2 regions of the Pseudomonas macauensis genome follow, and region 2 is predicted to be linked to the other one. Evidence: predicted binding sites of a transcription regulator. Region 2 holds the regulator's gene; the other holds the start of a gene.
What was found. The regulator FliA, encoded in region 2, starts transcription of late flagellar genes. The targets are predictions, from matches to a motif close to CTAAAGTTTNNNNNNNNNNNGCCGNTAA.
Positions count from the first base shown of each region.

Region 1 (14,567 bases), 2.6 Mb from region 2:
TTGGCGGCGGCTTTCGCCGGTGCTTTCGGGCGTGGCGCGGGAGCGGTGACCACCGGCTCGGGGGCTGGCGGCTTCTCCGGCACCAGGCGCGCTTGCAGCTGGCGGGCCAGATCGCCGATCTCGTTCTGCAGGCCGGCGCCCGGGGCGGGGTCGTCCGGATCGCGCAGCCAGACGCGAAGCTGTAACAGTGGGGTGGAAATCTGCCGGCCCAGGCGCAGGCCGAAGGTCAGGGTGAGCAGCAGCAGGATCAGGCTGATCAGCCCCATGCTCTGCAGGCTGACGGTCATCGGCTGCTCGAACTGGTGCATGTCGAGGCTGATGCGCAGGTGGCCGGCGATCACTTCCTGGAAGGTGATGGGCGTGGAGTACAGGCCCTCGGTATCGCCCAGCAGCCCCTGCTTGGGCCGGGTGCCGGACTCGGCGAGGATGCGGTTGTCCACGCTGTAGATCGCGGCGTGGGCGACCAGCGGGTTCTTCGTCAGGTTGTTGAGCAGCACGTTGAGGCTGAGGATGTCGTTGGAAACCAGCAACTCGGTGGCGGACTGCGCGGTCTGGGTGGTCAGGCTCTGGCCCAGGGCGTCAGCCTGCTGCTGCATGGCCTGCTTGAACTGCATGCCCATGACCCAGGCGTAGATCACCAGGGCAGCCGCTACCAGCAGCAGCGTGTGGATGGCGATTCGCAGGGCGATCGGCACACGGCGCTGACGCAGGGCGTGGAAAAGCAGCAGGAAGAAATTGTCGGGCTTGACGGAGGTGGGCCGGGTCACAGCGGGCTCGGTCTTCAGTAGGGCAGATACGGGCCAGTATAACGAGCCCCTCCGGAGGGGCAAAGCGCCGCAGGCCTTGTCCATGCGAACGAGGCCGGGATGGGCGGGGAATGCGCCTGCCAATCCGATCGGTGGCGGTGCCCGCCAGCCGGGCGGATGCGGCGGAAAGCAGGTAGAATGTCGGCCTTTTTTACACGGCGGAGACAGCGCCTTGCGCGAAATCGTCCTGATCAATATCACCGGGGAAGATCGCCCCGGCCTCACCGCAGCCATCACCGGCGTGCTGGCCCAGGGTGGCGTGAACATCCTCGACATCGGCCAGGCGGTGATCCACGACACCCTGTCGTTCGGCATCCTGGTCGAAATTCCGGATACCGAGCAGGCCTCCTCGGTGCTCAAGGACGTGCTGTTCACGGCCTACAAGCTCGACCAGCAGGTGCGTTTCACACCGGTTTCGGAAGACGATTACCGGCAGTGGGTGGGTGGCCAGGGCAAACCGCGCCACATCGTGACCCTGCTGACCCGCCGGGTAACCGCCGAGCAACTGCAGCGCGTCAGCTCGATCACCGCCAAGTACGGTCTGAACATTGATCAGATCGACCGCCTGTCCGGGCGCATGGCGCTGGACGTGCCGGCCGACCAGGGCAAGGGCTGCGTTGAGTTCTCGGTACGCGGCGAGCCGGCCGACCCGGTGGCGCTGCGTGCAGAATTCCTCAGCGTGGCGCAGGAACTGAATGTCGATATCGCCTTCCAGCAGGATTCGGTGTTCCGCCGCAACCGCCGCCTGGCGGTGTTCGACATGGACTCCACGCTGATCGAGGCCGAGGTCATCGACGAACTGGCCAAGGCTGCCGGCGTGGGCGACAAGGTTTCCGAGATCACCGAGCGCGCCATGCGCGGCGAACTGGACTTCCGCGCCAGCTTCAAGGAGCGCCTGGCTCTGCTCAAGGGGCTGTCCGAGGACGTGCTGGAAGAGATCGGCGCTTCGCTGCGCCTGACCGAAGGCGCCGAGACGCTGTTCGCCGAGCTCAAGCGTCTGGGCTACAAGACGGCGATCCTCTCCGGCGGCTTCAGCTACTTCGCCAAGCAGCTGCAGGCCAAGCTGGGCATCGACTACGTGTTCGCCAACGAGCTGCAGATCGTCGACGGCAAGCTGACCGGCGTGGCCATCGAGCCCATCGTCGACGCCCAGCGCAAGGCTGACCTGCTGCGCGAGCTGGCGGTGAAGGAGGGGCTGCAACTGGAGCAGACCATCGCCGTGGGTGATGGCGCCAACGACCTGCCGATGCTCGGCCTGGCAGGCCTGGGCGTGGCCTTCCGCGCCAAGCCGCTGGTCAAGCAATCGGCCAAGCAGGCGATCTCCACCCTCGGGCTGGATGGCATTCTCTACCTGCTCGGATTCCGTGATCGCGAAGGGGCCGACGGCCGCTGATCGATCCGGCTGTCTACGCAAGGCAAGAAAAAGCCGCCCAATGGGCGGCTTTTTCTTGCGGGGCGAATGGCTACTCGTCCGAGGCGAAATCGTAGTCCATCGCCTGACTCGGTCCTTGCAGGTAGTGGCCCTGGATGTAGTTGGCGCCGGCCTGCCAGAGCGTCGCCAGGGCGCTGGCGGTTTCCACCATCGGCACGATGGTCAGCTTGGCCTGGGCGTGGAGGCTGGCCATCAGGGTCTTGAGGTTCTCCTGGTTCTCCGCCTTGCCCAGCTCCTGCACGTAGGAGCCATCGACCTTCACGAAGTCGACATTCATGTGCTTGAGCGTATTGAACGGGTTGAGCGCGCAACCGAACTGGCACAGGGCGATCTGGCAGTGCAGCTCGGCGAGCCCCTGGCTGAGCACCTTCGCCTGCTTGAGGTAGCTGATCGCGTCCGGTTCGCTGATCTGGATGATCAGGGCATCGGCGGGCAGGCGCGATGCCTTCAGCGCCACGTTCAGCCATGGCAGCAACTCGGCATCTTGCAGGCTGGAACTGGAAAGGTGAACGAACAGCTTGGTGTCGTGGCCCTTGGCGCGGTGTTCGGAGAGCAGCTTGATCGAGTTGAGCAGGACCCAGCGGTCGATCTTCTCGGCCAGGCCGCCCGACTTGGCGGCGGCGAGGAAGTCCGCCGGCGGTACTTCCTCGCCCTGCGGATTGAGCAGGCGCAGCAGCACTTCGTAGTGTTCGTGGGTATCGCCGCGCAGGCTGATGATCGGTTGGAACAGCAGGCGGAAGCTGTTCTGCTCCAGGGCCTGGCGGATGATCGCCAGGGTGTCGCCGCGGTTGGCGGCGGCGGCCAGTTCATCGGCCGGGTCGTAGAGCTTCAGGCCGTTGCCTTCGCTCTGCGCGATTTCGTCGGCGCTGCGGTGCGCGCGCTCGATGACGTCCTGGGCGCGGGTGGTCTTTTCGTCCAGCCCGGCAATGCCGATGGACAGGGTGACCTGGGCCGTGCGGCCGTGGATGTCGAACAGGTTGCCTTCGATCTTCTTCAGCAGGCTGGCGAACAGCGGCTTGGTCTGGTCCGGGGTGTGTCCCGGCAGCAGCACGGCGAACACGTCGTCGCTGAAACGAGCCAGCTGGGCTTCCTGGGGGAAGTGGGCGCGCAGCAGGTTGCCGAGGTCGGCAAGCAGCAGGTCGATGCTGGCGACGCCGAGGTTGAGCTGCAGCGTCTGGGCGCGGTCGAGCAGCATGTAGGCGAAGGTGGCCGGCTGGCTGGCGGTCACCGCGCGCTCCACGGCGCTGTCCATCAGATCGAGGAAGTGACCGCGGTTGTACAGGCCGGTGACCAGGTCCTGGCTGCTGACCTCGCGCAGCTTCTCTTCGAGCTGGGCGTTGTCGCTGTCGGCGCGGATCACCACCTGGATGCACGGCTCGCCGTCATAGGTGGCCGGGGAGAAGGTCATGCGCGCACTGAAGGCCTGGCCGTCCACCTTGATGCCGCTGCAGGCCAGGTCGGCATTGTTATCGGTGGTCTGATAGCCCTTGAGGAAGTCCTTGAAGGTCGCCTGGTCGCTGCCGGCGATCAGGTCGATCATCGGCATGCCTTCCAGTTCTTCCGCGTCGTCGTAGCCGAACAGGTCGACGTAAGCGCGGTTGGCATAGATGTGCATGCCGTCGTGGACGTAGGTGATGGCGTCCACCGAGCTGTCCAGCAGCAGTTGGCAGCGCTTTTCCGTTTCCCGCAGGGCGACTTCGGCGGCGCGGCGGGCGCGGCGCTCCTCGAGGTTGGCCAGTTCGCGCTTGGCGACCAGGATCAGACGCTCGTCTTCCCCTTGCGGCAGGGCGTCCTGGGCACCCAGGGCGAGGGCCTCGGTCACCGCATCGGAGTCGTTGCCGGTGATCAGCTGGATGAACGGGATGTCCTTGGCCTGGCGGCGAATGCTGCTCAGGGCTTCGCTGGGCGCCATGGCGCTGCTGTCAGGCGCGGCGATCAGCAGATCCCAGCCCTGAGGGAGGATTTCCAGGAGGTCTTCACTGGACGTAATGCGATGGACGCGGGTGGCGCGACCGGCATTGCGGAACAGGCTGACCAGGCGCTCGGCTTCGTTCTGGGAGTCTTCCAGGATCAGCAGGCGGACGGTCTTCTTTTCATTGGCCATGGATGAGGCTGCTTATACCGCACTGGACGGCAGCAAATGGGCGATGAATGGGGTTCGCCGGAATCTACAGCGACTTCCAGAGTGAGTCAAAGTCTTCCTCCCCGCGCGGGCTTGGCGCTGTGACCGGCTTATCGTTCGGTGCGGCGATGGTGTCGTGGGTCTGGTATTCGAACTGGGTGAAGCTGCCGGTCGCGGTGACCTTGCGGGTGAGGAGGGTACGGCGCTCTTCGCCCTGCAGATTGATCTGCACCTTGTTGCCTTCCTGGAACGGCAGGCGCGGGGTGATCAGGGTGGCCGGTCGCGAGATCGCCGAGATTTCCGGCAGCAACAGGGCGCGCAGGTACTGGCTGCCCTGCTCGGTCTTGCGCAGCAGTTGCAGGCCGCACGGCTGGGCGAGCGGCGCGATCAGTTCGATGCCCATCTGGGTGCCGCCGCCACGGACCTGGCGAATCCAGCGCACCACTGCAATGCTCCAGCCCTGGTCCGGGGCGTCCTGGATGCCCAGCAGCTCGCCGGCCTGCAGTTGGCTGGGAATCTCCTTGGGCCAGGTCAGGCAGTAACCGCCCGGACTGTGGTTGACGATGGGCAGGGTGAAGACCGGGTACTCATCGCAGGGCGTCTCGGCGACGGTGGCGCCACTGTCGGTGGGGGTGATAGGTGTGTACTCGATTTCCTCCAGCGACATGCCGGGCTGCCATTCCTTGATCTGCCGCGCGTCGAAGGCGGTGGCCCAGGCGTCCTTCGCCTCGGCCCGGGCCTTGGTGCTGAAGTCCGGGTTCTGGCTGCGCTTGAGCACATCGTTGAAATGCTGGCGACCGGCGAGGAAGTAGTGCAGGGCGCTCATGCCGATGCACACGGTGAGCTGGCCTTGGCCGGTGGTGCGCTGGAAGGTCCGTTCGGCGATGTCGCCCCAGGCGGCGGCGAGGTGTTGCAGCAGATCGACGGAGACGCCTTCGGGCACCTTCAGGCGCGCCTGGTTGCGGTTCTCCGGGAGCAGCAGGAGATATTCCTTGATCAGGTCGACCAAAGGCTGTGGATCGATTCCCACCCCGCCCGGCAGGTCACTGTCCTTGAACAGGGTGCGGTAGCGCGGCGGGCCGTCCACCTGGGGGGCGACGACGAACAGGGTCGAAGGCGAATCGGCGCTCTGCACCCGAATCTGCGAGCTCCAGCCTTCCAGGGCTTCCGCCAGGCGGGCGATGTTGTGCTGGCGCATCTGGTTGCAGCGTGCCGAGCCGAGCATCAGCGCCACCAGGTAGGCCTGCTCGATAGTCAGGCCCTGGGCGTCGCGGGCCAGGCTGTCGCGCACGCTCAGTTTCTGAAGGCCCTGCTGGCGGGCCAGCTGGTACAACTGGTGGAGTTCCAGCCATAGCCCTTCCGGCACCGGGCAATACAACTGCGAGGAACGGATCAGCGGCCCGCACAAGGCACGAATGGCGCGCTGGATGGCGGCCGTCAGCAACGGCGCGCGCTCGCGGGAAACGCGGCTCGCCTCGCGTACGACGATCAGCTTGTAGCCGATGGCCAGGTGGTTCTGCAGGGCCTGGCAGAGGTTGGCGACCTTGCGCGGGCGCTCGTCGAGGACGATGGACTGGTTGAGAAAGTGGCGCTCCAGGTGCTGGCAGACGAACTGGACTTCCGGGCGGAACAGCTCCAGCAGCTGCAGGCGGGTCTCCACGGGCAGCTTCAACTGGTTCAGTTCGATCAGCCCCTGGTAGAGCTGGCGAGCGGTCTCGCCCAGATTGGCCTTGGGCAGGTGGTCCAGCCAGTATTTCAGCTCACGCGCGCTGGCGCCGCAGAAACTCAGGCTCTCGTGTGTCGGGGTGGGGACACGTAGAAACTGCTGGGGACTGTTGTCCATGGTTGGATCGGATTCTCCACATCTGGGCCGTTTAGCGGACCTTTCGGTCGTCACACTCGGCTTTTTCCGAACTCTAGCAGTATCCGTTGCGCATCGCAGCCCATCGCCGGATGGGTGCGCCGATGGGTCACGTGAGCGGTGTTTCGCCCTTGATCTGACGCTGCAAGGCGTCCTTGGCGGAGGCCTGCGCAGTGACGCGCAGCCAGCCGTCGCCCTGCGGAATCACCGCGTGGGCGGCCCATTCGAGCAGGTCCTGGCGGCGGCAGGCACCGGTGTTTCCCTTGCCGGCACCGGCGACCACCTTGTAGACCAACTGGTCCTGGCGCGTGCGCTTGCCGGGATGGTCGTCGATCACCTGGCGCACCGCCCAGGCGTTGCCGCTCAGCGCATTGCTGTAGCACGCGCCGAGGAGGATGTCGTCCGGGCCCAGGCGTTGGGCCTGGGCATGTTCCTGGGCCAGCTGGAGAATCTTCAGCAGGTCGTCGAACTGCACGTCGATGAACGAATCCATCTTGCGTAGCGCGTGGTAGAGATCTTCCGGCGCGGGGCCTGCGGGCAGCTTCGGCGTTTCCGGCAGGCGCGCCAGCGGCGCGGGGTAGCGGCGCCAGGCGAACAGGCCGTTGAAGGCCACGGCCACGGCGAGGATCAGCACCACATTGAGCAGCACTGGGCTGAGCACATAGTGGAAGCCCAGCGCGCTGATCGCCGGCCCGCCGGATACTGCCGCGAGGGCGGTGGCGCCGCCCGGGGGATGGATGCAGCGGGTGTAGTGCATGACCAGGATCGCCGCGCCGACAGCCAGGGCCGGGGTGAAGGCCTGGTCGGGAAAGAGCTTCTGGCAGATCACCCCGACGAAGGCCGACAGCACCTGGCCGCCAAGCACGGCCCAGGGCTGGGACAGCGCGCCATGGGGTACGGCGAACAGCAGCACGGCGCTGGCGCCCATGGAGGCGACGACCCAGATGGCCGCTTCGCTGGGCAGTACCCAGTGGGTGACGGCGTAGATGACGGCGATGCCGCACAGCGCTCCGATTGCGGAGAGCCATTTTTCAAGATGGCTGGTGGCGTTGGCACGCCAGCCCATGAGATGCAGGAAGCGTTTCATGGCAGGGAATTAGCACGATGAGGCAAAAAGCAGTGGCGGGCGGCTCGTTGGCCGCCCGCCTTATGGAAAGCGGGCGTCAGCCCTGGCGCGCGCCACCCAGGCGCTGGCCCATGCGGACCGGGCTGGTGGCCGCGAGGTTCTCGGCCCAGCTGACCTGCTCGGGTCCGAACAGCACGATGGCGGTGGAGCCCAGCTTGAAGCGGCCCAGTTCGGCGCCTTTCTCCAGGTGGATCGGCGCGCGGGCGGCTTCCCCGTAGGAGAAGGTCTTCAGCTCGCGCTTGGGCGGAGTCACCAGGCCGGCCCAGACGGTCTCGATGGAGGCGACGATCATCGCGCCCACCAGCACCACGGCCATCGGTCCACGCTCGGTGTCGAAGATGCACACCACGCGCTCGTTGCGGGCGAAGAGTTCCGGCACCTGCTCGGCGGTGAGCTGGTTCACCGAAAACAGGCGACCCGGCACGTAGACCATCTCGCGCAGGGTGCCGGCCAGCGGCATGTGCACGCGGTGGTAGTCCTTGGGCGACAGGTAGACGGTGGCGAACTCGCCGCCCATGAAGGGCGCGGCGCGCTCGGCGTCGCCGCCCAGCAGTTCCATCAGGCTGTAGCTGTGGCCCTTGGCCTGGAACACGCGGCCGTGCTCGATCGGGCCGAGCTGGCTGATGGCGCCGTCGGCGGGGCTCAGCACGCTGCCTCCACTCTCGTCCAGCGGACGGGCGCCGTCTTTCAGGGCGCGGGTGAAGAAGGCGTTGAAGTGCTCATAGGCGCGCAGGTCCTCGACCTGGGCTTCGCGCATGTCCACCTGGTAGCGGCGGGCGAACCAGGGAATCAGGCGATCCTTGAACCAGGGCGCGCGGCATTCGGCGGCGCAGCCGATCAGGCGCGACAGCAGGTGATGCGGCAGCAGGTACTGGGCGAGGATGAACAGACGATCTTTGAACGACATTCCTTAAACCTCTACAGGGGTGTCGGGGTGGTTGCCCCATTCCGACCAGGAGCCGGCGTAGCCCTTGACCCGCGGATAGCCGAGGGCCTTGGCCACCAGGTAGGTGAAGCCGGAGCGGTGGTGGGTCTGGCAGTGGGTGATCACTTCCTTGTCCGGGGTGATGCCCAGGTTCTTCAGAATCTGCGGCATATCGGTACGGATGCGCAGGGCGCGGGCCGGGTCCATGCCGGCGGTCCATTCGAAATTGACGGCGCCGGGCACGTGCCCGCCCTTGGCGGCGAGGACTTTCTGGCCGCTGTACTCGCTGGGGTTGCGCGCGTCCCAGATGGCCAGGTCGGCAGCGCCCAGGCGGCTTTGCAGGTATTCGCGGGTGGCGGTGGGCTCGTCGTGCAGGGTCAGCGGCAGCGGGCCGCCGACCGGCGCCGGGACCTCCTGACTCAGCGGCAGGCCATCGGCCAGCCAGGCGTGCAGGCCGCCGTCGACGTAGTGGTACTGGTGGTGCCCGATCACGTCCAGCAGCCAGATGAAGCGGCCGGCCCAGCCGCCGCCTTCGTCGTCATAGACCACGTAGACGGCATCGGGGTTGTGGCCCAGCTCGCCGAACAGCGCTTCGAGGTCGGCCTTGGCCGGCAGCAGGCCGGGCGCCGGGGTACCGCCCAGCTGGGTGCGCGCCGGGGCGACGAAGCGGGCGCCGGGGATGTGGCCTTCGGCATAGCGCGCGGCGCTGGTCAGGTCGACCAGGATCAGTTCGGCGGCGTCGAGGCGGCTGGCGAGGTCAGCCGGTTCGATCACCAGGGGCAGAGCGGAGAAGGCGGACATGTCGAGTCTCCCGGTACGGCGGATGGCCCGCCATGATGATGGAGGCGGCGTGAGCTGGCGGCCCTGGGCTGCCCATTGAGGGGCGTTAGTCTAAAGGGGACGCAAGTGTACCGGAAATCCCGGCAATCGCCGCTGCTCAGGAGGCGCCGCGGGACATCTGCCGGACGGCCTGTTCGATGCACTGCGCCGTGCGGCCGAAGGCCTGAGCGTGGAGGTCGCCCAGCGGCTGGCCGTTACGGTCGACCGCCAGCAGCATGACCACCCGGCTGCCGTTGCCCAGCGAGCGCAGCAGCAGGTGTTCGCTGGGCAGCAGCGCCTTCAGAGCGCCGGGCAGCACGGCGGAAAAGTCGGCCATGTTCGCCGGGCTCAGGCGCAGCTGTCCGGGCTGTTGCAGGAGCTTGCGCAGCAGCGGGCTGGCGGCGACTTCCAGCTTGAGCTCGCCGGCCTCCGCCGCGAGCCCGAAGTGCCGGCGCGCCTGCAGCCAGTTGCCACCCTTGTCGGCCAGCAGGATCAGGCCGCGTTGCAGCCCGCAGGCCTGCAGCGCCGATTCGGCGCAGTCGAGCAACTGCAAGGCATTGCCGAACGGGCTGGGTGCCTGCAGCAGGCGCGCGCAATGCTGGCGCCATTGGGCGAGGGTGTCGGGTGCCTTGGCCGGCTCCTCGGGCTTCGGGCCGTTGAGCCAGCGGCGCGCATCCCAGGGCCAGAGCAGGGCTTCGGCCGGGTGCCAGAGCTGCGGCCGGGCGTGCCGGCGGGCACTCTGCGCGGCCAGGCCGTGGACGGTCTGCTGCAGTTCTTCCAGCGGCATTTGCAGGTAGAGGCTGGTCAGGCGTTGCCAACGCAGCATGTGTACGCCACCCCAGGATTGGTGGGCGGCCGTCGCCAGGCTGTTGGCCAGCAGGATGGTGTTGGCCGGGCGGGTCAGCCAGCGTTGCAGTTCCGGGTCGGCATCCAGGCGCTGTTGCTGGCCCAGTGGCTGGGTTTCGGTGTGGGCCACGTGCAGGGCGCGCACCAGCAGGCGCTTGTCATCGCTGAGTAGCGCGTAGCCCTGGGCGACCCAGTCCGGCAGCCGCCAGCGCTCGGCCAGCGCTCGGCACAGCGGCAGCAGGCGGGTGCCGAGCAGCTCCTGCTCGACTTCGCTGCTGCAGCGGCCCAGGCCGTAGACCTGGCGCTGCCAGGTCTCCAGCAATTCCGGTTTAACCGTGGCCAGCGCCCACAACGGCGCCAGGGTGAACAGGCTGCCCCAGTGGATTTCCTGCCAGAGCCGCGCCAGGCGGTTGGCGAACAGGCCGCTGGCCTGCTGCATGGCGTGGCGGCTGATCAGCAGCAACTGGCTCAGTGCGCGGGGCATCTGTGCCTCGGGCAACGCCGGCAGGCGATCGAGCAATTGGGTGACGCGCGCCAGTCCCAGACGATTGAGTGCGACTTCCAGGCTTTCCGCCGGATTGTCCTGGGCGCTCTGGGCGCGGTTGGCCTCGCGCAGGATGGCTAGGGCCAGGGTCGGACAGTCCTGCAGCAGGTCGGAGATCTCGCGGATCGAGCGACGACTGTCGTTCAGCGCCCGGCGAATCTCGTCGCGGTGCTCCTGGGGGACGGGCAGCGGCAGCTCTTCCAGGAGGGAGAGCCATTCCGCGAGACGCTCTGGGGTAGGCACGGGTTTGGGCATGCGTGAGGCGCCGAACTGGTTTTTAGTGTTTTCGGCCTATAGTCTTGCCCGAAATCTCCGATAACAACAGGGAGGCGGGAATCATGCCTCTCATTCTGTTCACAGTTTCAGTCCGGTCCCCATGTCAAAAATCATCGGCATCATCGTCATCCTGGGCAGCGTACTCGGCGGATATCTGCTCTCCGGCGGCAAGATCGCGGCCATCATCCAGCCGTTCGAAGTGCTGATCATCGGCGGTGCGGCCCTGGGCGCCTTCCTCCAGGCGAACCCGGGCAGCACCTTCATGACGGTGCTCAAGAAGGCGCCGAAGATGTTCAGCAACCGCTTCACCCACACCTTCTACCTGGAGGTGCTGGGCATGCTCTACGAGGTGCTCAACAAGAGCCGCCGCGAGGGCATGATGGCGATCGAGGCGGACGTCGAGGATCCGGGCGCCAGCCCGATCTTCAGCAAGTACCCGGCGGTGCTCAAGGACGACCGCATGACCGCCTACATCTGCGATTACCTGCGCATCATGTCCTCCGGCAACATGGCGCCCCATGAGCTGGAAGGCCTGTTCGACATGGAACTGGGCAGCCTCAAGGAAGACCTGGAGCATCCCGCCCACGCGGTAACCCGTGTCGCCGACGGCCTGCCGGGCTTCGGTATCGTCGCCGCGGTGCTCGGCATCGTGATCACCATGGCGCTGCTCGGCCAGGGCAGCCAGGCCGAGATCGGCCACCACGTTGCCGCGGCGCTGGTGGGTACCTTCCTCGGTATTCTCGCCGCCTACGGTTTCGTCGGCCCGCTGTCCAACGCCCTGGAGCATGACGCCAAGGAAGAGCTGAACCTCTACGAAGCCATCAAGGCCTGCCTGGTCGCCTCCGCCTCGGGCATGCCGCCGTCGCTGGCCGTGGAGTTCGGCCGCAAGGTGTTGCTGCCGGCGCATCGTCCCAGCTTTGCGGAGCTGGAGCAGGCTGTGCGCGGTCGCTAAACGATGGATAACAACCAGCCGATCATCGTCAAGCGCGTCAAGCGCTACGCCGCGGGCCACCATGGCGGTTCCTGGAAGATCGCCTTCGCCGACTTCGCCACCGCCATGATGGCGTTCTTCCTGGTGCTCTGGCTGCTGTCCTCGGCCACGCCGGAGCAGAAGAAGGCCATCTCCGGTTACTTCCAGGACCCGATCGGTTTCACCGAGAGCGCCAGTCCCTATGTGATCGACCTGGGCGGCACGCCGACTCCCGCGCCGGACAAGACCCTGAACCCGCAGGTCCAGGCGCAGCCCGAGGCAGACGAGACCCGCGTCAGCCCGGAGGACGAGGCCAAGGTCAACCCCGAGCAGGCGGAGAACATCGCCGAGAAGCTGGAGAAGGAGCGCCTGGAGCTGTTGCTGCAGGAGCTGCAGAACAAGGTCGACGAGAACCCGACGCTCAAGCGCTTCAAGGACCAGATCCTGTTCGAGATCACCCAGGACGGCCTGCGCATCCAGATCGTCGACTCGGACAATCGGCCGATGTTCGACCTGGGCAGCGCGCGCCTGCAGCCGTACTTCGAGGACATCCTGCTGGCGCTGGCCGAGACCATCAAACAGGTGCCGAACAAGATCAGCATCAGCGGCCATACCGATGCCAAGCCGTACGCCGGCAATGGCGAGTTCGGCAACTGGGAGCTCTCCGCCAACCGCGCCAACGCCGCGCGTCGCGCGCTGGAGGCAGGCGGTTATCCGGAAGACCAGATCGCCCGCGTGGTGGGCTATGCGTCGTCGGCGCTGTTCGACCGCGACAAGCCGCTGAACCCGGTGAACCGCCGCATCGACATCATCGTCCTGACCAAGAAGGCCCAGCGCGCCATCGAGGGCCAGGATGGCGGTGCGGGCAAGCCCGCCGATGGCGCCGCCGCTCCTGCAGCTCCAGGCGACGTCCAGCCCAACGCTGCACCCGCGCAGCCGGCAGCCGGGCAGGGTGAGCCGTTGCCGGCGGACCAGTTGAAGCAGAAGCTCAATCTGTTCGACGACGGCGGCACGCTGAAGCTCGACGAGCTGAACAAGCAGCAGTAAGAAACGAAAAGGCCAGCTGAGAAGCTGGCCTTTTTGTGGGTGGCATGCGCGATGAGGTAGGCGGCGCGGGCTTTCGTAGGAGCAACTGTCTTGTCCCGGCTGAATCTGTGCCAGGGCTTTCCCCCTCACCCCAGCCCTCTCCCTCAGGGAGAGGGAGCCAGATCGTGCCGGCTGACAGAGTAGTTTCATCCTGCACCGGACGGTCCCCTCTCCCGCTGGGAGAGGGTTAGGGTGAGGGCCAGCCCGAGCGCAGATGCATCTCGTAGGAGCGGACCTTGTCCGCGATCCGGCCAATAGGCCGGCGATCAGGCCGCAAAAGGATGTCCCGGCTTCGCCGGGATTTCGCGGAGAAGCTCCGCTCCTACAAGGGAGCTCCTACCTAATAGTGCAGGGCGAATAAAGCGGAAGGCTTTATCCGCGAATCAGTACTCGTCTTCCGGCAGACTGGCGAGGATGTGCCGGTAGCTGGCCATCCGCTGTGGCGAGACACGCCCATCTTCCAGCGCCTTGAGCAGCGCGCAGCCCGGCTCGCGGTCGTGCTTGCAGTCGCGGAAGCGGCAGTGGCCGAGCAGGTCGTGGAATTCGATGAAGCCGGCTTCGACATCGTCGCGGCTCACATGGACGAGGCCGAATTCGCGGATGCCGGGGGAGTCGATCAGGTCGCCACCGGCGGGGAAGTGGAACAACCGCGCGGTGGTGGTGGTGTGGGTGCCCTTGCCGGTGACTTCCGAGAGGTCGCCGACGCGGGTGTCGACACCCGGCAGCAGCGCGTTCACCAGCGACGACTTGCCGACCCCGGACTGGCCGACGAACACGCTGACGTGCTCGTTCAGCGCGGCGCGCAGGGAGTCCATCGCCAGGCCGTTGAAGGCCGAGACCTCCAGCAGCGGATAGCCCAGTTCACGGTAGGTGCCCAGCAGGCTGTCGATGAAGGGGGCGTTTTCCTCGTCGATCAGGTCGGCCTTGTTCAGCAGCAGCAGCGGCTTGATGCCGGCATGCTCGGCGGCCACCAGGTAGCGGTCGATCAGATTGGCGTGCGGTTCCGGGCGCGGGGCGAAGACGATCACGATGCGATCGACGTTGGCCGCCACCGGCTTGAGCACGCCGCGCATGTCCGGGCGGCACAGCTCGGAGCTGCGCGGCAGTTGCGCGACGATCACGCCGATGCCCTGGTTGCCGGGGCGCCAGACCACCTGGTCGCCGGTCACCAGCGTCGGCAGGTTGGCGCGCAGGTGGCAGCGGAACACCTGGCCCGCGTGGTCGCCTTCCTGCGCCTCGACTTCCACCTGCACCCCGAAGTGGGCGATCACCTGACCGGTCTGCTCCGGGCCGAGGTCGCCGCCTTCCAGTTCTTCCAGGACGCGCGATTCGCGCTTGGCCGCGCGGGCAGCGCGCTCTTCCTGAACTTTTTCGATCCGCCAGCTCTGCCGGCGGGTGAGGTGACGCTTGGCCATAGGGTATCCACAGGGAAAATCGCCGCGGAGTTTAGCATGCGTATGCCCGCTTCCCGCTAAACTAGAGGGCTGAGCTGAGGAGCCCCATCATGCAGAACCCACAGAACCTGATCTGGATCGACCTGGAAATGACCGGTCTGGACCCGGACAAGGACGTCATCATCGAGATGGCGACCATCGTCACCGACAGCAATCTCAACATCCTCGAGGAAGGCCCGGTGATCGCGGTGCACCAGAGCGAGGCGCTGCTCGCCGGCATGGACGAGTGGAACACCCGCCAGCACGGCCAGTCCGGCCTGACCCAGCGCGTGCGCGAAAGCACCATTTCCGCCGCCGAAG
Region 1 is NZ_CP138377.1:5,326,268-5,340,834, reverse strand. Features, by position in the region: gene SD196_RS24540 (AhpA/YtjB family protein) at 1-767, opposite strand, end outside; gene serB (phosphoserine phosphatase SerB) at 979-2,199, shown strand; gene SD196_RS24530 (EAL domain-containing protein) at 2,270-4,342, opposite strand; gene SD196_RS24525 (molecular chaperone) at 4,407-6,203, opposite strand; gene SD196_RS24520 (HPP family protein) at 6,331-7,308, opposite strand; gene asd (archaetidylserine decarboxylase) at 7,385-8,254, opposite strand; gene rhdA (thiosulfate sulfurtransferase) at 8,258-9,073, opposite strand; gene SD196_RS24505 (HDOD domain-containing protein) at 9,210-10,736, opposite strand; gene motA (flagellar motor stator protein MotA) at 10,858-11,709, shown strand; gene motB (flagellar motor protein MotB) at 11,713-12,774, shown strand; gene rsgA (small ribosomal subunit biogenesis GTPase RsgA) at 13,197-14,228, opposite strand; gene orn (oligoribonuclease) at 14,318-14,567, shown strand, end outside.
Region 1: the regulator FliA is predicted to act here: its motif matches at 10,773-10,800, upstream of motA (flagellar motor stator protein MotA).

Region 2 (14,567 bases):
CTCACTGGCGCCGGGCACGAAGTCATCGTGGATGAACAGGCTGTAGCGTTGCTGGCTGGACAGTGCCTTGCGCACCTCATCCAGGTCCTGGCACAGGCTCAGGTGATAGAACTCCAGGCGATTGAGCAGCACGCTGTAGTCCAGCAGGCGGCCCGGATGAGAACAAAGCACCATGGCCCGTCGCGAAATGGCGGCCATATCGGTGGCCCTCTCGGAAGTTTCGACGGGACCAATCTAACGGCGTTCTGACAACTTTCTTATCAGACAAGTCCGAAAAGCGCGTAACAAATGGACTACAACGAGCCAGCCGCCGGCCCTCAGCGCCGCTTCAATACCAAGGCCACACCGCTCAGTGTCAGGGTCATGGCGAGGATTTCCCGCGTGCCGATGGCGTCGCCCAGCATGACGGTGGCGGACAGCACGCCCAGCAGGGGCACCAGCAGCATGCCGGTTGCCGCCACGGAAGCCGGAAGGCGCTGCAGTGCCGCGAACCAGGTCAGGTAGCAGACGCCCATGGGGACGAACGTCATGTAGACCATGCAGGCAAGCGGGCCGGGACCCAGGGCATCCAGGCGCGGATGCTCGAAGGCGATGCCGAACACCAGCATCGGCAGGCACCCCAACCCGACCTGCCACGCCGTCGAGACGATCGGCGCCAGCGGGAATGGCCCGCCATTGAGCACCGTACCCAGCGCGAACAGCACGGCGGCGGCCAGCGCAAAGCCGACACCGAGCGCCTGCCCCGGAGCGATGGAGAGGCCGTGGGCGCTCAGCAGCACCGTGACACCAGCCAACCCCAGCAGCAGCGCGGCAAAACCGCTCGCCGTGGGGCGTATGCCGCGCAACGGCCAGGCCAGCAGCGTGACCCAGATCGGCATCGTGTACACCAGCAGCACGCCTTCGCTGACGTTGATCCACTTCATGGCTAGCGTGGAAAAGCCCATCCAGGCGAAGACGTTGGTAAAGGCAGCCGCTGTGAGCCGGGGCAACGCCTGGCGCTCCGGGATCAGCCGCTGCCCTTGCAGCGCGGCGATGGCGACCAGTACGACGGCGGCGATCACCCCCGCCAGCCCGCGAGAGAATAGCGGCGGCCAGACCTGCAGGAGCAGCTTCATGGCAGGCCAGTTGATCGCCCAGCCAGTGGCGGTGACCAGCAGACAGGCGATACCGGGAAGGCGCGAATCAAGGTGCGGGCGGTGCATGCGGGTCAGTGCCTTTCCCTGAGCAGATCAACGACATGCGCACACCACACGGGCTCAGCCGCCAAGGGCATGGCGGCACGCAGGGTTCATCGGTATTGGCGCGGACAAAGGGGGCTCACGTTGCACCGGCCAGGAGCCTTTGTCGAGCAGCGCGTCGGGGCGAGTCGCACGCGCACTCGCCAAGGTCGCAACCCTACTCGCGCTCTTTGCCCTGATGCAGGCGCGCGACCAGTTCGGCCTCGGCCTGGGACAGCCCGCAGCTCTGGGTCAGGTCGGAAGCGGAAGCGCCCATGCCGACCAGGCGCGCGGCCTGGCTGAAGGACAGGCTGGCGGGATCGCGCTGCTCCATGCGCGTCACCCGCTCGGGCAGCGGCGCGAGCTGCTTGCCCAGGTCGCGCAGTTCCTCGCCCATGCGGACGTTGACCTGCTGGTAGGACTCGATGCGCTTGCCCAGCTCCTTCAGGCGCTGTTCGAGCGCATCGACCTGCTGGGCCTGCGCCGCCGTCTGCGCCTGCTGGACGCGCTGCCGCCCCGCCAGCCAGACGCAGGTCCCGGCAAGGCCCACGCAGGCCAGGCCAAGGATCGCCAGTGCAATCAACAGCACGTCAGATGCTCTCCAGCTCCGACCACTCTTCCTCGGTCATCATCTTGTCCAGCTCGACCAGGATCAGCAGCTCGCCGTTCTTGTTGCACACGCCCTGGATGAACTTGGCCGACTCCTCGTTGCCAACGTTCGGCGCGGTCTCGATCTCGGACTGGCGCAGGTAGACCACCTCGGCGACGCTGTCGACCAGGATGCCCACCACCTGCTTGTCAGCCTCGATGATGACGATGCGGGTGTTGTCGGAAACCGGCGCCGGGTCCAGGCCGAAGCGCTGGCGGGTGTCGATCACGGTCACCACGTTGCCGCGCAGGTTGATGATGCCCAGCACGTAGCTCGGGGCACCGGGCACCGGCGCGATCTCGGTGTAGCGCAGCACTTCCTGGACCTGCATCACGTTGATGCCGTAGGTCTCGTTGTCCAGGCGGAAGGTGACCCACTGCAGAATCGGATCTTCGGCACCTTGCGCAGACGTTTTCTTCATATCCCCTCGCCTCTTCTGGTACCACGCCGGCGGCGGCGTGGTGGCTTTCGTTTAACGGATCGACGCACTCAGTGCTGAGGGCGCCGCGTTGCGCCGCTGGCGATCAGCTCGGCCAGTGCCGAGACATCCAGCAACGCGCACATCTGTTCGATCACCGTGCCGGCCAGCCACGGGCGCTGCTGGCGCTGGGTGCGCCACTTCACCTCGGACGGGTCCAGGCGGATCGAGCGGCTGACCTGGTGCACCGCCAGCCCCCACTCGTAGCCCTGCACGGAAATCACATACTGCAAGCCTTCGCGATAGTCGTCGCGGTAGCGCTCGGGCATCACCCAGCGCGCGGTGTCCAGCACCTTCAGGTTGCCTCCCTGGTTGCCCGGCAGGATACCGAGGAACCAGTCAGGCTGACCGAACAGCGGGGTCAGCTCGTGGCCCGCCAGCGGGTAGATCGAGCCCAGGCAGACCAGCGGCACCGCCAGGGTCAGCCCGGCGACGTCGAACAGCAGGCATTCGAAGGGTTCGGCGGCCCACACCGGGCGACCGTTATCCAGCAGCGCCAGCGGCGCGGATGGCAGCTCGGCGCTGCCCGGCTGGCGCAGCTCGATGACCTGCGCGCCCTGCGCCGGCGGCACTACCTCGGCGGGCGGCGCCAGCATCGGTTCGGGCTCGGGCTCCAGCGTCCGCGCAACGGGTTCGCGGGCGAAGTTCAGGCGGGCATCGCGCACCTGCTCCTCGAACACCGCGGCTTCGAATTCATCCAGGCTGACGCTGTCGCGTTGCGGCTCCACCAGGGACGGCTGGGCCTCGACGACCTCCGGCGCGACGGGTTCGACGCTGGCCAGGGCGACCGGCGCCGGCGCTTCGGGCGCGGCAACGGGAGCCGGGGTGGGGTCGCCTGCGAACTCTTCGAAAGCATCCTGCAGCAGCGCATCCAGGTAAGACTGCAGCGCGAGCTGGGGACGCGTGGCGGTAGCGGAACGACTCATGATTGATGACCGCGCAAAGGAACATTCCAGCCTATCGGCCGCCGGATGACGAGACTTGAACCATCCCGTCGGAAATTCATGCTCGCCATGCTCAGGCCACCTGCGCCGCCGGCACCTGCGCCAGCAGATGCTTGAGCAGCGCGCGGTAGGCGATCACGCCCCGGCTGTTGGCATCGTTGCGCGACGGCACCAGGCCGTGGCGGCTGGCGTCGCGCAGCTTGGTGTCCACCGGGACGAACGCCTGCCAGAGCGTATCGGGATAGGTGTCGCGCAACACCCGCAGCGCGCCCAGCGAAGCCTGGGTGCGGCGGTCGAACAGGGTCGGCACGATGGTGAACGGCAGCGCCTGCTTGCGCGAGCGGTTGACCATCTTCAGGGTGTTGACCATGCGCTCCAGGCCCTTCAAGGCGAGGAACTCGGTCTGCACCGGAATCACCAGGTGCTGGCTGGCCGCCATCGCGTTGACCATCAGCACGCCGAGCAGCGGCGGGCTGTCGATGATCGCGTAATCGAATTGGTTCCACAGCTGCGCCAGGCTCTTGGCGATCACCAGGCCAAGACCGTTCTGCCCCGGCGACTGGCGCTCCAGGGTGGCCAGCGCAGTGCTCGATGGCAGCAGGCGCACGTTCTCGTGGCTGGTGGGCAGCAGCAGCGACTCCGGCAACCCCTCGGGGACGTTGCCCTGGTGCAGGAACAGGTCGAAGACGCTGTGCTCCAGGGTGTCCGGGTCGTGGCCGAAGTAACTGGTCATCGAACCGTGCGGGTCGAGGTCGACGATCAGCACGCGCTTGCCGGCGTCGGCCAACAGGCCCGCCAGGGCGATGGAGGATGTGGTCTTGCCGACGCCACCTTTCTGGTTGGCTACCGCCCAGACTTTCATAGTGCTGGCTCCCCGCTGGCACAGGATCGGTTCAGGGGTGTCATGCCGCTCACTCCCCTGCCGCCGATGACGAAGATTTGACGGCGCCACTGCCGGGCGCCTCGCTGACAACCACTGGTGCAGGTTGCGTGCCAGCATGTCGCAACGCCGGGTCCGGCTGCGCCTTGCCGCTGCCCACGCCGCTCACCGCGCGACGTACCTCGAGGTTGCGGGAGATCACCAGCACCACCCGGCGGTTGCGGGCGCGCCCTTCGGCCGTCGCATTGTCCGCTACCGGTTGGAATTCACCATAGCCCACCGCGGCCAATCGGCCGGCATCCAGCCCGTCCTGGGCGAGCATGCGCACGATGCTCGCGGCGCGGGCGGCCGACAGCTCCCAGTTGGTCGGGTACTGGCTGTTGTGGATCGGCACGTTGTCGGTAAAACCTTCGACATGCACCGGGTTGCGGTAAGGCGCCAGAATCCTGGCGACCTTCTCGACGATGTTGAACGCGGTGTCGTTGGGAATCGCATCGCCACTGGGGAACAGCAGGCTGGAATTGAGGGTGATCTCGATCCAGAACTCGTTGCCGCGCACGCTGACCTGGTCGCTCTTGATCAGCTCGCCGAACGCCTCGCGCATGCTGCTGGCGATCTGTTCCAGGGTATCCGGACTGCCCTGGGCCTGGCCGTCATCCATCGGTTCGTTGAGCGACTGGTCCGGCTGCTGGGTGCGCGGCCGTTCCTCGCCGATGGGGATCGGGCGGACCGCGCGATCTGGCTGGTTGAACACGCCGGTCAGGGTTTCCGAGAGAATCTTGTACTTGCCCTGGTTGATCGAGGAGATCGAGTACATCACCACGAAGAAGGCGAACAGCAGGGTGATGAAGTCCGCGTAGGACACCAGCCAGCGTTCGTGATTCTCGTGTTCCTCGTGACGTCTGCGGCGAGCCATCTGCGTGTGCTCCCTCAGCCGACGAAGCCTTGCAGCTTCAGTTCGATGGAGCGCGGGTTCTCGCCCTCGGCGATGGACAGCAGGCCCTCCATCAGCATCTCGCGGTAGCAGGACTGGCGGTGCACGATGCTCTTCAGCTTGTTGCCCACCGGCAGCAGCAGCAGGTTGGCCAGGCCCACGCCATAGATGGTGGCGACGAAGGCCACGGCAATGCCGCTGCCCAATTGGCTGGGGTCGGCGAGATTGCCCATCACGTGGATCAGGCCCATCACCGCGCCGATGATACCGATGGTCGGCGAGTAGCCGCCCATGGCTTCGAACACCTTGGCTGCCGCCAGGTCGCGGGTTTCCTGGTTGTACAGGTCGACTTCGAGGATGCTGCGGATGGCCTCCGGCTCGGCGCCATCCACCAGCAGTTGCAGGCCCTTGCGCGCATAAGGATCGTGTTCAGCGTCGGCGACGGTTTCCAGCCCCAGCAGGCCTTCCTTGCGCGCGGTCATGCTCCAGCCCACGACATGGTTGATGCCGCCGACCAGGTCCACCTTGGGCGGCAGGATGATCCAGCGCAGCATCTGCACCGAGCGCTTGAGCACCGCCACCGGGGTCTGCAGCAGTGCGGCGGCCAGGGTGCCGCCCATCACGATCAGCGCCGCCGGGCCGTTGGCCAGCGCGCCGACATGCCCGCCCTCGAGGAAGTTGCCACCGACGATGGCGACCAGCGCGAGGATCAGGCCGACAATGCTGAGGACATCCATCAGCCGCAGGCCTCGGTGAGATGGCGACCGATGTCGTCCAGGCTGTACACCGCATCCGCCAGGCCGGCCTTGGCGATCGCCATGGGCATGCCGTAGATCACGCAGCTGGCTTCATCCTGCGCCCACACCTGGCTGCCGCCCTGCTTGAGCATGCGCGCGCCTTCGCGGCCATCGGCGCCCATGCCGGTGAGGACCACCGCCAGCACCTTGTCGCCGTAGGCCTTGGACGCGGAACCGAAGGTCACGTCGACACAGGGCTTGTAGTTGAGGCGCTCATCGCCGGGCAGGATGCGCACGGCGCCACGGGCGTCGACCATCATCTGCTTGCCGCCGGGGGCCAGCAGGGCCACGCCGGGGCGCAGCAGGTCGCCGTCCTCGGCTTCCTTGACGGTGATCTTGCACAGCTTGTCCAGGCGCTCGGCGAAAGCCTTGGTGAAGGCCGCCGGCATGTGCTGGATCAGCACCAGCGGCGCGGGGAAGTTGGCAGGCAGCTGGGTCAGGACCCGCTGCAGCGCCACCGGCCCACCGGTGGAAGTACCGATGGCCACCAGCCGGTAGGGCTTACGCTTTGGGGCGGCGGAGGTCGCCGGGGCCGGGGCGGCCGGCGCATGGCCGCCACCCGACGAAGCGGGAGCGGTCTGGCGCAGGGCGCTGCCGGCAGGCGCCGGGGCGGAAGCCGGAGCGCTCGTGGAATACGAGGCGTAGGCGGCGAAGCGGCGGTTGCTCCTGGCGATGGTGTGGACCTTCTCGCACAGCAACTGGCGGACCTTGTCCGGGTTGCGCGAGATGTCCTCGAAGTTCTTCGGCAGGTAGTCGACCGCGCCGGCATCCAGCGCGTCCAGGGTCACCCGCGCGCCCTCGTGGGTCAGCGAGGAGAACATCAGCACGGGGGTCGGGCAGCGCTGCATGATGGTTCGTACGGCGGTGATGCCGTCCATCAGCGGCATCTCGTAGTCCATGGTGATCACGTCGGGCTTGAGCGCCAGCACCTGGTCGATCGCCTCGCGGCCATTGGTAGCCGTGCCGACCACCTGGATCTGCGGATCGGCGGAGAGAATCTCCGAGACACGGCGGCGGAAGAATCCCGAATCGTCCACCACCAGGACTTTGACAGCCATAGACACTCCTGAATGAAGCCTTGCCACGCGCGCGGGCGTCCCCGCGCACGCAAGAATCAGATACGCCGCGCGTAGCGCTTGAGCATGCTCGGCACATCGAGGATCAGGGCGATCCGCCCGTCACCGGTGATGGTTGCCCCGGCCATGCCCGGGGTGCCCTGCAGCATCTTGCCCAGCGGCTTGATCACCACCTCTTCCTGGCCCACCAACTGGTCGACCACGAAGCCGATGCGCTGGGTGCCCACCGAGAGGATCACCACATGCCCCTCGCCCGGCTCCTCGTACTGGGCGCCCGGCACCAGCCAGCGCTTGAGGTAGAACAGCGGCAGGGCCTTGTCGCGGACGATCACCACTTCCTGGCCGTCGACCACGTTGGTGTTCGACAGGTCGAGGTGGAAGATTTCGTTGACGTTCACCAGCGGGAAGGCGAAGGCCTGGTTGCCCAGCATCACCATCAGGGTCGGCATGATCGCCAGGGTCAACGGGACCTTGATGACGATCTTCGAGCCCTGGCCCTTGGTGGAATAGATATTGATGATGCCGTTGAGCTGGGAAATCTTGGTCTTCACCACGTCCATGCCGACACCGCGGCCGGAGACGTCGGAAATCTCGGTCTTGGTCGAGAAGCCCGGAGCGAAGATCAGGTTGTAGCAGTCGGACTCGGAGAGGCGGTCAGCCGCGTCCTTGTCCAGCAGGCCCTTCTCCACGGCCTTGGCGCGCAGCACGTCCGGGTCCATGCCTTTGCCGTCGTCGGAGATCGACAGCAGGATGTGGTCGCCTTCCTGTTCGGCGGACAGTACCACCCGGCCGGAGCGCGCCTTGCCAGCGGCTTCGCGCTCGTCGGGGCCTTCGATGCCGTGATCCACCGCGTTGCGCACCAGGTGCACCAGCGGGTCGGCCAGAGCCTCGACCAGGTTCTTGTCCAGGTCGGTCTCTTCGCCGATCAGCTCCAGGTTGATCTCTTTCTTCAGGTTGCGCGCGAGGTCGCGGACCTGACGGGGGAAGCGGCCGAAGACCTTCTTGATCGGCTGCATGCGGGTCTTCATGACCGCCGACTGCAGGTCGGCAGTGACCACGTCGAGGTTCGACACGGCCTTGGCCATCGCCTCGTCGCCGCTGTTGGCGCCCAGGCGCACCAGGCGGTTACGCACCAGCACCAGTTCGCCGACCATGTTCATGATTTCGTCGAGACGCGCGGTGTCCACCCGCACGGTGGTTTCCGCTTCGCTGGCCGGCTTCTCGGCAGCGGCGACCGGGCGCGGCGCCTCGGCTGGCTTGGCGGCCTGGGCCTTCACCGGTGCGGCAGGCTTGGCCGGCGGCGGCGCGGCGGCCGGTTTGGCGGCGGCGACCGGTTCTTCCTTCGCGCCGGTGAACTGGCCCTTGCCATGCAGCTCGTCGAGCAGCTTCTCGAATTCGTCGTCGGTGATGTTGTCGTTGCCGCCGGCAGTGGAAGCCTCGGTGGATTTCTCTGCTTTATCCACAGGCGCAGCAACGGCCGGCTCTTCCTTCGCGCCGGTGAACTGGCCCTTGCCATGCAGCTGGTCGAGCAGCGCTTCGAACTCGTCGTCGGTGATGTCGTCACCCGAACTGGAGGCCGGAGCGGCTTCGCTCGCGGCGGGCGCGGCGGGCGCGGCGGGCGCGGCGCTGGCGGGCGACTGGACGCCGCCGAACTGACCCTTGCCGTGCAACTGGTCGAGCAGCGCCTCGAATTCGTCGTCGGTGATGTCGTCGCCACCGGCACCCGCCGATGCCGCGGGGGCGTCGGCGGCGGGTTCGAGCGCATCCATCAGTTGCTCGAACTCGGCATCGGTGATGTCGCCGTAGGCTGCCGGAGCCGCCGGCGCTGGCTCGACTACGGGCTCGGCGGCCGCCGGAGCTTCGGCCGGCGCGGCGTTCGGATCAGCCAAGCGCGACAGGGCAGCGAGCAGCTCCGGCGTAGCCGGGGTCGGCTCCTGCGCGTCACGCACCTGCTGGAACATGACGTTGACGGTATCCAGCGCCTGCAGCATCACGTCCATGAGTTCGGCATCCACGCGGCGTTCGCCCTTGCGCAGCATGTCGAAGACGTTTTCGGCGATGTGGCAGCACTCCACCAGCGCGTTCAGCTGGAGGAAGCCGGCTCCGCCCTTGACGGTATGGAACCCACGGAAAATCGCATTGAGCAGGTCCATGTCATCGGGTCGGCTTTCCAGCTCGACCAGTTGCTCGGACAGTTGCTCGAGGATCTCGCCGGCCTCCACCAGGAAGTCCTGGAGGATCTCGTCATCGGCGTCGAAGCTCATTCGGTGCTCCCTCTACAGCGTCAGGCGACGCTTAAAAACCCAGGCTGGACAACAGGTCATCAACGTCGTCCTGACCGGATACGACGTCTTTTCTTGTATCGGCAGCGATCTGCGGACCTTCACCCTTGGACGATCTTTCTTTTTCGACGGCCTCGCTCATGCCCTGGTAGTCATGCTCGATACCGGCGTAGCGGTCCACCTGGCCGGCCATCCAGACCAGCTTGACCAGGTTCGACTCGACCTCGGTGACCAGTTTGGTGACGCGCTTGATCACCTGCCCGGTGAGGTCCTGGAAGTCCTGCGCCAGGAGGATGTCGTTGAGGTGCGCGGAGAGCTTGCGGCTGTCCTGGGCGCTGATGTAGAGGAACTGCTCGACGCGCTTGGCCAGGTCACGGAAGGCCTCGGGCCCCAGCTCGCGGCGCATGAAGCGCGCCCAGTCTTCCTGCAGCTCCTTGGCCTGGGTTTCGATGTGCATCACCACCGGGGTGCACTCTTCCACCAGGTCCATGGTGCGGTTGGCCGCCTTCTCGGTCATCTTCACCACGTAGGAAAGACGATCGGTGGCGTCGGCGATCTGCGACATTTCCTCGGCGTGGCGGGAATTGGGATCGATCTGGAAGTTGACGATGGCGTTGTGCAGCTCGCGGGTGAGCTTGCCGACTTCCTGGTAGAGCCCGCGATCGCGCGCCTGGTTGAGCTCGGAAATCAGCTGCACGGCGGTCTGGACTTCACCACGATCCAGGCAATCGACCAATTCGCGCGCGTGTTTTTTCAGGGTCGACTCGAAGTCACCCGCGGATTCGTTGACGAGATCCATAACGCCCTCTCTGTCAGCCTTAACTGCCGACCCGCTCGAAAATCTTCTCGATCTTTTCTTTCAGCACCTGAGCGGTGAAAGGCTTGACCACATAACCGTTGACCCCGGCCTGGGCCGCTTCGATGATCTGGTCGCGCTTGGCCTCGGCGGTGACCATCAGCACCGGCAGGTGCTTGAGGCGCTCGTCGGCGCGGACCGCGCGCAGCAGGTCGATGCCGGTCATGCCGGGCATGTTCCAGTCGGTGACGAGGAAGTCGAAGTTGCCGCTGTGCAGCATCGGCAGCGCAGTGGTGCCGTCGTCGGCTTCTGCGGTGTTGGTGAACCCCAGGTCCCGCAGGAGGTTCTTGATGATGCGCCTCATCGTGGAGAAGTCGTCCACGATGAGAATTTTCATATTCTTGTCCAAACCGACCTCCATCGATACCAGGCACGTCCTGGCGGGCGTGCCGTCAATTCATCGAGCGCCGTGCGCTCATCCCGTGTGGGCGGCGTCAAAGGGACGTCGCCCGGAAGAATTCTGAAACCTGCGTCTGAAGCCTGAGAAAAATCCGACGCGAAACTACCCGAACCTCAGTGCGCGCGCCACTCCGCCAGACGTGCCCGCAGGCGCGCGGCGCATTGGCTGTGCAGCTGGCTGACCCGGGACTCGCTGACCCCCAGCACTTCGCCGATCTCCTTGAGGTTGAGTTCCTCGTCGTAGTACAGGGCCAGCACCAGCCGCTCACGCTCGGGCAGCTTGGTGATGGCGTCGGCCAGCGCCGCCTGGAAGCGTTCGTCTTCCAGGCCGTGGGAGGGCTCGTTGCCCTGGTGCGAAGCGTCTTCGGCCAGGCCACTGCCCTGCTCGCCGTCCTGCAGCAGATCGTCGAAGCTGTACAAGCGGCTGCCCTGGGTGTCGCTGAGAATGCCGTAATACTCTTCGAGACTCATATTGAGTTCGGCAGCGACTTCCTGATCTTTAGCGTCACGACCGGTTCTGGCCTCGACGGTGCGGATCGCGTCGCTGACCATGCGGGTATTGCGGTGCACCGAACGCGGGGCCCAATCGCCCTTGCGCACCTCGTCGAGCATGGCGCCGCGGATGCGGATGCCGGCGTAGGTCTCGAAGCTCGCGCCCTTGCCGGCATCGTATTTCTTCGCCGCTTCCAGCAGGCCGATCATGCCGGCCTGCATCAAATCCTCCACCTGCACGCTGGCCGGCAGGCGGCCCAGCAGGTGGTAGGCGATACGTTTGACCAGCGGCGCGTACCGCTGGATCAGTTGGTCCTGGGAGTTCTGCGCCTGCGCCTTGCTGTACATACGCGCTCCGGAGGCCGTCATCATACGGCCGAACCCGTGGTTGGATGCTGCACCAGGCGCTCGACGAAGAACTCCAGGTGCCCACGCGGGTTGGCCGGCAGCGGCCAGCTGTCGACTTTCTGCGCTATCGCACGGAAGGCCAGGGAAGCCTTGCTGCGCGGGAACGCCTCATACACCGAACGCTGCTTCTGCACCGCCTTGCGCACCGACTCGTCGTACGGAATGGCGCCCACGTATTGCAGCGCCACATCGAGGAATCGGTCGGTGACCTTGGTCAGCTTGGCGAACAGGTTGCGGCCCTCCTGGGGGCTGTGGGCCATGTTCGCCAGCACGCGGAAGCGGGTCATGCCGTAGTCGCGGTTGAGCAGCTTGATCAAAGCGTAGGCGTCGGTGATCGAAGTGGGTTCATCGCAGACGACCAGCAGCACTTCCTGCGCGGCACGGACGAAGCTCACCACCGAGTCGCCGATGCCGGCGGCGGTATCCACAACCAGCACGTCGATGTTGTCGCTGATGTCGCTGAATGCCTGGATCAGGCCGGCGTGCTGCATGGGGGTGAGGTGCACCATGCTCTGCGTGCCGGAGGCCGCCGGAACGATGCGAACGCCGCCGGGGCCCTGGAGGATCACGTCGCGCAGGTCGCACTCGCCTTCGATGACATCGGCCAGGGTGCGCTTGGGGGTCAGGCCCAGCAGCACGTCGACGTTCGCCAGGCCCAGGTCGGCGTCCAGCAGCATGACGCGGCGGCCGAGGTCGGCCAGCGCCAGTGACAGGTTCACCGACACGTTGGTCTTGCCGACACCACCCTTGCCACCGGTGACTGCGATTACCTGTACAGGATGCATGCCCATATCAATACCTTGTCTCGTCATTCAGCCGCCGCGCCCCCTGGCGCTGCGGCCCTGCCGGCCGCGGTGCTCTACCGCTTCCGGCGTTCGCGGATCGTCTCCCAGAGCATCCGCCTCGCCGGGCAGCCCACCTGGCCGCCCGTCACCCCACCATGGGGCCGTTCAATTCGTTCAGCTGGCGCGGCGCACCGGCTGCTGGTACAGGCCGGCGAACAGCTCGGCCATGGCGTCCTCGCTCGGCTCTTCCGGCGCCTGCAGGCTCACCGCGCGACTGACCAACTGGTGGCTGCGCGCAACCTGCAGATCATCCGGAATCTTCGGGCCGTCCGCCAGATAGGCTACCGGGAGACGCTGGCCAATTGCCAGAGCGAGCGCCTCGCCAAGGCTGCCAGCCTCGTCCAGCTTGGTCAGGATGCACCCGGTCAATCCGCACGAACGATAGTTCTGCCAGGCGGCCTTGAGTACCTGGCTCTGGCTGGTCGCGGCCAGCACCAGGTAGTTCTTCACATTCAGGCTCTGCGCCGCCAGGGCTTCGAGCTGCATGCGCAGCGCCGGATCGTTGGCGGGCAGGCCGGCGGTATCGATCAGCACCAGGCGCTTGCGCGCCAGCGGCGCCATGGCCTGGATCAGCGACTGACCCGGATCGACCAGGGTCACCGGAACGTTGAGGATGCGGCCAAGGGTCTTGATCTGCTCCTGGGCGCCGATGCGGAAGCTGTCCATGGACACCAGGGCAATGCTCTGCGCACCGTATTTCAGTACGTAGCGCGCCGCCAGCTTGGCCAGGGTGGTGGTCTTGCCCATGCCGGCCGGGCCGACCAGCGCAACCACCCCGCCCTGCTCCAGCAGGTCGATTTCCGGAGTGTTGATGGAGCGCGCCAGGTGCGCCAGCAGCATGCGCCAGGCCTGCTTCGGATCGGCGATGGAGGCCACCTTCTCCAGCAGGCTGCGCGACAGGTCCGCCGGCAGGCCCATGCGCTGCAGGCGGCGCCACAGGTTGGCCTGTTTCGGACGCTGGTTCTGCAGCTGGTTCCAGGCAATGGAGCCCAACTGCACTTCGATCAGTTCACGCAGACCGTTGAGCTCGAAGCGCATGGCTTCCAGCGCCTGCTGGCCGACGTTGGCGGCAGCCGGCGCAACCGGGGCGGCCATGGCTTCCGCCAGGGTCTCGGCAGCACTGCGGCGCGGCGCCGGCGCGTCGTACATTTGACGGTCCTTGCTCACGGCCTCGCTCATGCGGGTCGGCTCGCTCAGCTCGGCCCTGGCCTGGGCGATGCGCGCCTGGGTCTTGCGCAGCTCGGCTTCCAGCGCCGGGTTCGGCTTGCTGGCCGCCGCCGGGGCCTGGTAGTCCAGCGCCGCGGTCAGTTCCACGCCACCGGCGACACGGCGATTGCCGATGATCGCGGCGTCCGGGCCCAGCTCGTCACGGACCAGTTTCATGGCCTGACGCATATCGGCGGCGAAGAAGCGTTTTACCTGCATGGCCTGCGACCTCAATCAGTTCTGCCCAACGGTGGCGACGATCGTCACTTGTTTGTTGTCCGGGATTTCCTGGTAAGCCAGCACGTGCATGGTGGGGACCGCCATCCGCGCGAATCGGGACATCATCGCGCGGACGGGACCGGCCACCAGCAGGATCGCCGGCTTGCCGAGCATTTCCTGGCGCTGCGCCGCCTCGACCATCGAGCGTTGCAGCTTTTCCGCCATTCCGGGTTCCAGCAACATGCCGTCTTCGGAGCCCTGTCCGGCCTTCTGCAGACTGTTCAGCAATATCTGTTCCAACCTGGGTTCCAGCGTGATCACAGGCAGCTCCGGCTCTAGTCCCACAATGGTTTGCACGATTGCGCGGGACAGCGCGACACGAACTGCCGCCACCATGGCGGCGGGATCTTGACTCTTGGCGGCAACGTTGGCGATGGCCTCGGCGATGGTGCGGATGTCGCGCACCGGCACCTGCTCCTGCAGCAGCGCCTGCAGGACCTTGAGCAGGGTCGACAGGGAAATCATCCCCGGCACCAGCTCTTCGGCGAGCTTGGGCGAGGTCTTGGCCAGCAGTTGCATCAGTTGCTGGACTTCCTCGTGACCAAGCAGTTCGTGGGCGTGCTTGTGCAGCACCTGGTTCAGGTGGGTGGCGACCACGGTGCTGGCGTCCACCACGGTGTAGCCCAGGGACTGCGCCTGGTCGCGCTGCGAGGCCTCGATCCACACGGCTTCCAGACCGAAGGCCGGGTCCTTGCCGGCGATGCCGTTCAAGGTGCCGAACACCTGGCCGGGGTTGATCGCCAGCTCGCGGTCCGGGTAGATCTCGGCTTCGGCCACACTGACACCCATCAGCGTCAAACGATAGGCGTTGGGCAGCAGGTCGAG
Region 2 is NZ_CP138377.1:1,876,088-1,890,654, reverse strand. Features, by position in the region: gene SD196_RS09035 (hypothetical protein) at 1-198, opposite strand, end outside; gene SD196_RS09030 (DMT family transporter) at 318-1,202, opposite strand; gene SD196_RS09025 (DUF2802 domain-containing protein) at 1,396-1,806, opposite strand; gene SD196_RS09020 (chemotaxis protein CheW) at 1,808-2,287, opposite strand; gene SD196_RS09015 (CheW domain-containing protein) at 2,356-3,270, opposite strand; gene SD196_RS09010 (ParA family protein) at 3,362-4,150, opposite strand; gene motD (flagellar motor protein MotD) at 4,200-5,084, opposite strand; gene SD196_RS09000 (flagellar motor protein) at 5,099-5,839, opposite strand; gene SD196_RS08995 (protein-glutamate methylesterase/protein-glutamine glutaminase) at 5,839-6,957, opposite strand; gene SD196_RS08990 (chemotaxis protein CheA) at 7,014-9,239, opposite strand; gene SD196_RS08985 (protein phosphatase CheZ) at 9,271-10,056, opposite strand; gene SD196_RS08980 (chemotaxis response regulator CheY) at 10,076-10,450, opposite strand; gene fliA (RNA polymerase sigma factor FliA) at 10,627-11,376, opposite strand; gene fleN (flagellar synthesis regulator FleN) at 11,373-12,203, opposite strand; gene flhF (flagellar biosynthesis protein FlhF) at 12,372-13,682, opposite strand; gene flhA (flagellar biosynthesis protein FlhA) at 13,698-14,567, opposite strand, start outside.